2 linked regions of the Diaphorobacter ruginosibacter genome follow. The protein of the gene in region 1 interacts with the protein of each later gene in a pairwise test. Links are inferred from orthologs where the notes say so. Each region holds a gene or a part of one and is shown on either strand. Other genes may lie near its edges.

Region 1 (5,030 bases):
GGGCGACTCGAGCGCCAGGCATGCCGACATGATCTCGCGCCAGATGGCCGCGACATGCGTGGACTTCAGCGGGCCGGGATTGGCCGCCTTGATCTTCTCGATGACCTGGGCCACGCGGTCCGGACGAAAGAATGCCGAGCCTTCGCGCTTCTTGACTTCTCCCACGCGTTCAGCCACCAACGCGCGCTGGTTGAGCAGGGCGAGAAGCTGCTGGTCGAGGTTGTCGATCTGCACGCGGAGGCTGGCGAGATCCGGAGAGGCTTGCGGAGTGGTCATCGGAGCGGTTGTCTTGTCGTGTGTGTGGTATCGGGGTTGCCGCGGGCGTCGCGCGGCGCTTGGTGCTCGGCGCTTTGGGCGGCGGCACCAGGGGCGCAAGGATCAGCTGTGCTTCTGCGCAAATTCTCGCATGTAAGCGATGAGCGCCTCGACGCCGGCCATGGGCATGGCGTTGTACAGGCTTGCACGCATGCCGCCCACGGACTTGTGGCCCTTGAGCTGCAGCAGGCCGCTGGCCTTGGCGCCAGCAAGGAATGCGTCGTTGCGCGATTCGTCGTTCAGGAAGAACGGAATGTTCATGCGCGAGCGGCAGTTGGCCGCCACCTTGTTCACGTAGAAGTCGGAGGTGTCGATGAAGTCATACAGCGCCTTGGCCTTCGCCGCGTTGCGAAGCTCCATGGCGGCAACGCCGGTGGCATGGCCTTCGCGCTGTTCCTTGAGCCACTGGAACGTGAGGCCGGCAATGTAGATGCCCCAGGTCGGTGGCGTGTTGAACATCGACTGGTTGTCTGCAACCACCTTGTAGTCGAATGCACTCGGGCAGGCGGGCAGGGCGTGGCCGAGAAGGTCTTCGCGCACCACGACCAGCGTGAGCCCGGCTGGGCCCAGGTTCTTCTGCGCGCCGCCAAAGGCGAGACCCACCCTGGACCAGTCCACGGGACGCGAAGCCACATGGGATGAAAAATCGATGGCCAGCGGGGCATCGCAGCCCAGTGCCTTCAGATCGGGCAACTGCTGGAACTCCACGCCGTGGATCGTCTCGTTGGTGCAGGCGTGGACGTAGCTCGCGCCGCGGCTCAGTTGCCAGGTCGCGGGATCGGGCAGGGTGGTGAAGTGGCTGTCCTCGCCGGATGCCGCCGTATGCACCTCGGCAGCATACTTGGCAGCTTCCTTGCGCGATTTCTGGCTCCACGAGCCGGTCACCACGAAGTCGACGGTGGCGCCGCGCGAGAGATTCAGCGGCACGATCGCATTCTCGGCAAGGCCGCCACCCTGCATGAACAGGATCTTGAACTCGCTCGGCACGGCCATGAGCTCGCGGAAATCGGATTCCGCCTTTTCGTAGATCGAGATGAATTCCTTGCCCCGGTGGCTCATCTCCATCACGCCCATTCCGCTGCCGTGCCAATCGAGCATTTCGGCGGCGGCCGTTTTCAGAACTTCTTCGGGAATGGCTGCCGGACCGGCAGAAAAGTTGTATGGGCGATTCATCGTCAAACCTGAGAAAAGAAAATTGCAGCCTTCGCTGCAGGCACCGATGCGCTGGCCGGACTGTGCATCGGTGCTCCGGTTGGCAGCCGCCGGGCATCGCGGCTGCAGTGAGTGGCTCTGCTTCGTATGCTGCCTTGAGCGTGTCGACGATCTCAGCGCATGGAGATCGTCAACATGCTCTCAGGCCTCGCCGGGAGTGCTCTCGCCTTCCTCGCCGCCTTCGGTTTCTGCGGCATTGGCATCGTTCTCGACGATGCGCTGCAGGCCGCTGAGCTTGGCGCCGTCATCCAGCGAAATCAGCGTCACGCCCTGGGTCGCGCGTCCCATCTCGCGGATCTCGCCGACGCGCGTGCGCACCAGGACGCCCGTGTCGGTGATCAGCATGATTTCATCGTCGGTGCTCACCAGCGTGGCGGCAACCACCTTGCCGTTGCGCTCGGACTGCTGGATGGCGATCATGCCCTTCGTGCCACGGCCGTGGCGCGTGTATTCGCTGATGTGCGTGCGCTTGCCATAGCCATTCTCGGTCGCTGTCAGCACGCTCTGGGCGCTGGTGCTGCCTTCGCCGCCCTCGGTCGATTCGGCATCGGCCACGAGCATCGCGATCACGCTCTGGCTCTCGTCAATGTTCATGCCGCGCACGCCGCGTGCATTGCGGCCCATGGGGCGCACGTCGTTCTCGTCGAAGCGCACGGCCTTGCCACCATCGCTGAACAGCATCACGTCATGCTTGCCATCGGTCAGCGCGGCGCCGATCAGGAAATCGCCCTCGTCGAGGCCCACGGCAATGATGCCGGCCTTGCGCGGGTTGCTGAACTCGTCGAGCGCCGTCTTCTTCACGGTGCCCATGCTGGTGGCCATGAACACATAGTGGTCGGCAGGGAAGCTGCGGTATTCGCCCGTGAGCGGCAGCACCACGTTGATCTTCTCGCCGTCCTGCAGCGGGAACATGTTGACGATGGGGCGGCCGCGCGAGCCGCGCGAGCCGGCCGGCACTTCCCAGACCTTGAGCCAGTACAGGCGGCCCTTGTTCGAGAAGCACAGCAGGTAGTCGTGTGTATTGGCGATGAAGAGCTGGTCGATCCAGTCGTCTTCCTTGGTTGCCGTCGCCTGCTTGCCGCGTCCGCCACGCTTTTGCGAGCGGTACTCGGACAGCGGCTGGCTCTTGATGTAGCCCGAGTGCGAGAGCGTGACCACCATGTCGGTGGGCGTGATCAGGTCCTCGGTGGAGAGGTCTTGCGCGCTGTGCTCGATCTCGCTGCGGCGCGCGCCCAGCTTGGTCTGGCCGAACTCGGCCTTCAGCGCGGTGAGCTCCTCGCCAATGATGATGGAGACGCGCTCGGGCTTGGCCAGGATGTCCAGCAGGTCTTCGATGACCGCCATGACTTCCTTGTACTCGGCAACGATCTTGTCCTGCTCGAGGCCCGTGAGGCGCTGCAGTCGCATCTGCAGGATTTCCTGCGCCTGTGTTTCCGAGAGGCGGTAGAGGCCGTCCGCCTGCATGCCGAACTCGCGCTCCAGGCCCTCGGGGCGGTAGTCGTCGGCGCTCACCACGCCGCCGTCTTCGCGCGTGCGGGTCAGCATCTCGCGCACCAGCGTACTGTCCCATGAACGGGTCATCAGCTCGGCCTTGGCGACCGGCGGGGTGGGCGATTCACGGATGATGCGGATGAATTCGTCGATGTTGGCCAGCGCCACCGCCAGGCCTTCCAGCACATGGCCGCGGTCGCGTGCCTTGCGCAGCTCGAACACCGTGCGGCGCGTGACCACTTCGCGGCGGTGCTGCAGGAAGACGACGATCAGCTCGCGCAGGTTGCACAGCTTGGGCTGGCCGTCGACCAGCGCCACCATGTTCATGCCGAACGTGTCCTGCAGCTGCGTCTGCTTGTACAGATTGTTGAGCACCACCTCGGGCACTTCGCCGCGCTTGAGCTCGATGACGAGGCGCATGCCGGACTTGTCGGATTCGTCCTGGATGTGGCTGATGCCCTCGATCTTCTTCTCGTGCACGAGCTCGGCCATGCGCTCCTGCAGCGTCTTCTTGTTGACCTGGTAGGGAAGCTCGTCGACGATGATCGACTGGCGCTGGCCCTTGTCGATGTCCTCGAAATGCACCTTGGCGCGCATGACCACGCGGCCACGGCCCGTGCGGTAGCCTTCCTTCACGCCCTGGATGCCGTAGATGATGCCGGCGGTGGGGAAGTCGGGCGCGGGGATGATCTCCATGAGCTCATCGATCGTCGCCTCGGGGTTGCGCAGCATGTGCAGGCAGGCATCCACCACCTCGTTGAGGTTGTGCGGGGGGATGTTGGTTGCCATGCCCACGGCAATACCCGCCGAACCGTTCACCAGCAGATTGGGCAGGCGGCTCGGCAGCACCAGGGGTTCCTGCTCGCTGCCGTCGTAGTTGGGGCCGAAATCAACGGTTTCCTTGTCGATATCCGCCAGCATTTCATGCGCGATTTTCGCGAGGCGGATTTCGGTGTATCGCATCGCGGCAGCGTTGTCGCCGTCGACCGAGCCGAAATTACCCTGGCCGTCCACGAGCATATGGCGCAGTGAAAAATCCTGCGCCATGCGAACGATGGTGTCATAGACGGCACTGTCACCGTGAGGGTGATATTTACCGATCACGTCGCCGACGATACGGGCCGACTTCTTATAAGGCCGATTCCAATCGTTGTTGAGCTCGTGCATCGCAAACAGAACTCGCCTGTGCACGGGCTTGAGGCCATCGCGGGCATCGGGGAGGGCGCGACCGACAATCACGCTCATGGCGTAATCGAGGTAACTGCGTCGCATTTCCTCTTCGAGGCTGATAGGCAAAGTTTCTTTGGCAAACTGGGTCATGACAACTCGGACGACATCGGAAACGGTCATTTTAGGTGCAACGCCGTGTTGCGTGCTGGCAACATAACACGGGGTATTGCGCTTTTGTCCTACCGTTCGTAGCCCTCATCTGCAGACCAGAGGATGTTACGTATGGCACAATCGTTTCCAACGTTCTTAGTGATGGTCACTGACGACGTCCATGATTCGCAGCGCGGCTGCGGCTTTTTCCCCAAGAGGAGAACCATGAAGAAACTGAACAAAGTGGCGATGTTGTTGGCCTCTGCCGTGCTCGCTACATCTGCTGGCGCTCAAGTGAAGGCAGCTGATGGTGGCAAGGTTGTCGATAACTGGCAAAACGGTACTGGCGAGCTGGTCTGGAAGAACGGCACCAACGAACTGTGCTGGCGCGATGCCAACTGGACGCCTGCTACTGCAGCTGAAGGTTGCGACGGCGCTCTGCAAAAGGCTGTTGCTGCTCCAGCACCTGCCGTGGCCGCCCCAGCTCCTGCTGAAGCCGCCAAGCCTGCTCCGGCACCACAGCCTGCAGCTGCCCAGAAGGTGACCTACGCTGCCGACGCTTTCTTCGACTTCGACAAGTCTGTTTTGAAGCCAGAAGGCAAGGCCAAGCTGGACGACCTGGTCTCCAAGGTCAAGGGCATCAACCTGGAAGTCATCATCGCCGTGGGTCACACCGACTCCGTTGGTAGCGA
Region 2 (4,067 bases), 1.7 Mb from region 1 along the record:
CCGCAATCGGCCGACAGCGGACCTAGCTCAAGGGTCGTGGACGGCGGTGCGGCCTGTCCAGCGCAGGCTTGGCGAATCCCCAAAAAAAAGAAAGCCGCCTAGAGTCCATCACTCAGGCGGTTTTTGGTCTTGTGCGCAGCAGTCAGTTTCTCAACTTATGCTGCACTTTTCTCACTTTTTGCTGTCATCTACAGACAACCTCAAACATCAATATTCCCCGCCCTCAACGCATTGGTCTCAATGAAGTCCCGGCGAGGTTCCACCTCATCGCCCATCAGCATGGTGAATACGCGGTCCGCTTCGATCGCGTCGTCGATCTGCACGCGCAGCAGGCGGCGGACTTCGGGGTCCATGGTGGTTTCCCAGAGCTGCTCGGGGTTCATCTCGCCCAGGCCCTTGTAGCGCTGGCGGGCGGTGGTGCGTTCGGCTTCGCTGATGAGCCATTGCATGGCGCCGCGGAAATCGGTCACCTTTTCTTCCTTGGCCTTTTCGCCCTCGCCGCGGGTGGCCTTGGCGCCTTCGCCCATGAGGTTGCGGAAGATGTGGGCCTCTTCGGAGAGGGCGGCGTAGTCGGCACCATGCACGAAGTCCTGCGTGATGATGCTGCTCTTGATGTTGCCGTGGTGGTGGCGGCTGATGCGCAGGATGGGCTTGTCGGTGCGGGCGTCGAATTCGCCGGCCACGTCGGCGGGCACGCCGTTGGTGTTGAGCTCGCGCAACTTGGCCTGCAGTTGCACGGCGCTGGCCTCGGCGTCCTGCACGGTGTCGAGCTTGATCTCGACGCCGTCGGCGATCGCGCGCAGGGCTTCGGCGTCCATGAAGGCGGACAGGCGTTCGATGACCTGTTCGGCGTGCTGGTGCTTGCGCGCCAGGTCGTTGAGCTCGTCGCCCTGCAGCACGCGCGCGTTGGCGCCGCCGGTGGAGATGCTGGCGTTGTTCAGCGCCACGCGCAGCAGGTAGCTGTCGAGCGCGGAGGCGTCCTTCAGGTACAGCTCTTCCTTGCCGTTCTTCACCTTGTAGAGCGGCGGCTGGGCGATGTAGATGTGGCCGCGTTCGACCAGCTCGGGCATCTGGCGGTAGAAGAAGGTCAGCAGCAGGGTGCGGATGTGCGCGCCGTCCACGTCGGCGTCGGTCATGATGATGATGCGGTGGTAGCGCAGCTTGTTCGGGTCGAAGTCGTCCGAGCCGCTCTTGCCGCTTTCCACGCTGGCCTTGCCGATGCCGGTGCCCAGCGCGGTGATCAGCGTGATGATTTCATTGCTGGACAGCAGCTTCTCATAGCGCGCCTTCTCCACGTTCAGGATCTTGCCGCGCAGGGGCAGGATGGCCTGGAACTTGCGGTCGCGGCCCTGCTTGGCGGAGCCGCCAGCGGAGTCACCCTCGACGATATAGATTTCGCACAGCGCCGGGTCCTTCTCCTGGCAGTCGGCCAGCTTGCCGGGCAAGCCCATGCCGTCGAGCACGCCCTTGCGGCGGGTCATTTCCCGGGCCTTGCGGGCGGCTTCACGAGCGCGGGCGGCCTCGACGATCTTGCCGCACAGCATCTTGGCGTCGTTCGGCTTTTCCTCGAGGTAGTCGGTGAGTGCCTTGGCGACGATGTCTTCCACGGGCGCGCGCACTTCCGAGCTGACCAGCTTGTCCTTGGTCTGGCTGGAGAACTTGGGTTCGGGCACCTTTACCGACAGCACGGCGCACAGGCCTTCGCGCATGTCGTCGCCGGTGACTTCCACCTTGGCCTTCTTGGCGAACTCATTCTGTTCGATGTACTTGCCGATCACGCGGGTCATCGCGGCGCGCAGGCCGGTCAGGTGGGTACCGCCGTCACGCTGCGGGATGTTGTTGGTGAAGCACAGCACCTGCTCGCCGTAGCTTTCGTTCCACTGCATGGCCACTTCCACGCCGATCTCGGTGCCGGGGATGCCGCCGTAGGTTTCCGCGGGGCGCGAGCCGATGGCGTGGAACGCGGTGGGGTGCAGCACCTTCTTGGTGCCGTTGATGAATTCGACGAAGCCCTTGACGCCGCCGGCGCCCGAGAAGTCGTCTTCCTTGCCGGTGCGCTCGTCGACAAGGCGGATGCGCACGCCGTTGTTCAGGAAGGAGAGCTCGCGCAGGCGCTTGGCGAGGATTTCATAGTGGAAATCGTAGTTTTCCTTGAAGATCTCGGTGTCGGGCAGGAAGCGCACCTCGGTGCCGCGCTTTTCGGTCGGGCCGACGATCTTCATGGGCGAGATCTCGAAGCCGTCCACGACTTCGATGATGCGGTCCTGCACCTGGCCGCGCGAGAAGTCGATCTGGTGGATCTGGCCGTCGCGGCGCACCACGAGCTTGAGCTTGATCGACAGCGCGTTCACGCAGGACACGCCCACGCCGTGCAGGCCGCCCGAGACCTTGTAGCTGTTCTGGTTGAACTTGCCGCCCGCGTGCAGTTCGGTCAGCGCGATTTCCGCGGCCGAGCGCTTGGGCTCGTGCTTGTCGTCCATCTTCACGCCCGTGGGAATGCCGCGGCCGTTGTCGACGACGCTGATCGAGTTGTCGGTGTGGATGGTGACGACGATGTCGTCGCAGAACCCGGCGAGCGCCTCGTCGATGGAGTTGTCCACCACTTCGAACACGAGGTGGTGCAGGCCCGTGCCGTCGGAGGTGTCGCCGATGTACATGCCGGGGCGCTTGCGCACGGCCTCCAGGCCTTCGAGGATCTGGATCGCGCCTTCGCCGTAGCCTTCGCTCGGTGCGGCGGAAGGCGCGGGAGCTGGGCCGCCTTGGTTTGCGGTCGGCTCTTCAGGTGTGGGCTGCGTGTTCTCTGCGGTCATGGAGGAATGCTTTCTTCTCTCGATCAGCCGGTCAGCATCCTGCTTGGGGCAGGGAGACCGGCATTAACAATCTGTCGATATTTCAGTCAATCAAATGATCAAATGGCTGCCATTGCTCAAAAAACAAGCAATGGCAGCCTTGATGAATTGACGTGTAGATCAGTGCGTCAGTGGGGTTCCAGACCTCAGATACGCATGGGCATCACGACGTACTTGAAGTTGTCGTTGTCCGGAATGGTGAGCAGTGCGGAGCTGTTGTTGTCGGACAGTTCCACCTTGACCATGTCCTGGCTCATGTTGGTGAGCGCGTCGATGAGATAGCTCACGTTGAAGCCGATCTCGATGGTGTCGCCGCCATAGTCGATGTCCAGCTCGTCCACCGCCTCTTCCTGCTCGGCGTTGTTGGACGCCACGCGCAGCAGGCCGGGTTCGAGGTTCAGGCGCACGCCCTTGAACTTGTCGCTGGTCATGATGGCCGTGCGCTGCAGGCTGGCCAGCAGCGGTGCGCGGCCCAGCGTGATGCTGTTCTTGTGGTTGCGGGGGATCACGCGGTTGTAGTCGGGGAACTTGCCCTCGACCAGCTTGGTGACGAACTCCATGCCGCCGAACGAGAACTTTGCCTGGTTGTTGGCGAACTGCATCTCGATGGCGCCATCGGCGTCGGACAGCAGGCGCTGCAGTTCCAGCACGGTCTTGCGCGGCAGGATCACTTCCTGCTTGGGCACCTCGACGTCGAGCGTGGCGCTGGAGAACGCAAGGCGGTGGCCGTCGGTGGCGACCAGGCTCAGCGTGTTGCCTTCGGCCACGAACAGGATGCCGTTCAGGTAGTAACGGATGTCCTGCACCGCCATGGCGAACGACACCTGGCCCATCAGGTTCTTGAGCACCTTCTGCGGCACGCTGAACGCGGGGCCGAAGCCGGCGGCTTCCTGCACCAGCGGGAAGTCTTCCGCGGGCAGCGACTGCAGCGTGAAGCGGCTCTTGCCGCCCTTGAGGATGAGCTTGTTCTGGCTCGACTCCAGGCTCACGGTCTGGTCCGAAGGCATGGTCTTCAGGATGTCGATCACCTTGCGCGCGCCGACGGTGGTCGTGAACTCGCCGGTATCGCCGCCGAGCTCCGCCGTGGTGCGGATCTGGATTTCCAGATCGCTGGTGGTGAGCTGCAGGGCATTGCCTGTCTTGCGGATCAGCACATTGGCCAGGATGGGCAGGGTGTGGCGGCGTTCGACGATGCCGGACACCGATTGCAGTACTGCG

The links. Proteins that work in one complex are often made in the same cells at the same time.
Region 2: the proteins of gyrA (region 1) and gyrB interact in binary tests that used the Escherichia coli proteins (3 or more experiments, as listed by UniProt). The link is inferred for Diaphorobacter ruginosibacter from one-to-one orthologs.

Annotation. Positions count from the first base shown.
Region 1 is NZ_CP060714.1:2,872,868-2,877,897, reverse strand. The notes cover bases 1,469-4,738. They hold gyrA (DNA gyrase subunit A), read right to left. Parts: upstream 4,339-4,738; coding sequence 1,669-4,338; downstream 1,469-1,668. Other genes in these bases: ompA (outer membrane protein OmpA), read left to right, coding at 4,564-4,738; serC (3-phosphoserine/phosphohydroxythreonine transaminase), read right to left, coding at 1,469-1,488. In the rest of the region: pheA (prephenate dehydratase), read right to left, coding at 1-276; more of serC, read right to left, coding at 379-1,468; more of ompA, read left to right, coding at 4,739-5,030. UniProt on the Escherichia coli protein: A type II topoisomerase that negatively supercoils closed circular double-stranded (ds) DNA in an ATP-dependent manner to maintain chromosomes in an underwound state.
Region 2 is NZ_CP060714.1:4,610,724-4,614,790, forward strand. The notes cover bases 1-3,187. They hold gyrB (DNA topoisomerase (ATP-hydrolyzing) subunit B), read right to left. Parts: upstream 2,811-3,187; coding sequence 201-2,810; downstream 1-200. Other genes in these bases: dnaN (DNA polymerase III subunit beta), read right to left, coding at 2,996-3,187. Outside these bases: more of dnaN, read right to left, coding at 3,188-4,067. UniProt on the Escherichia coli protein: DNA gyrase negatively supercoils closed circular double-stranded DNA in an ATP-dependent manner to maintain chromosomes in an underwound state.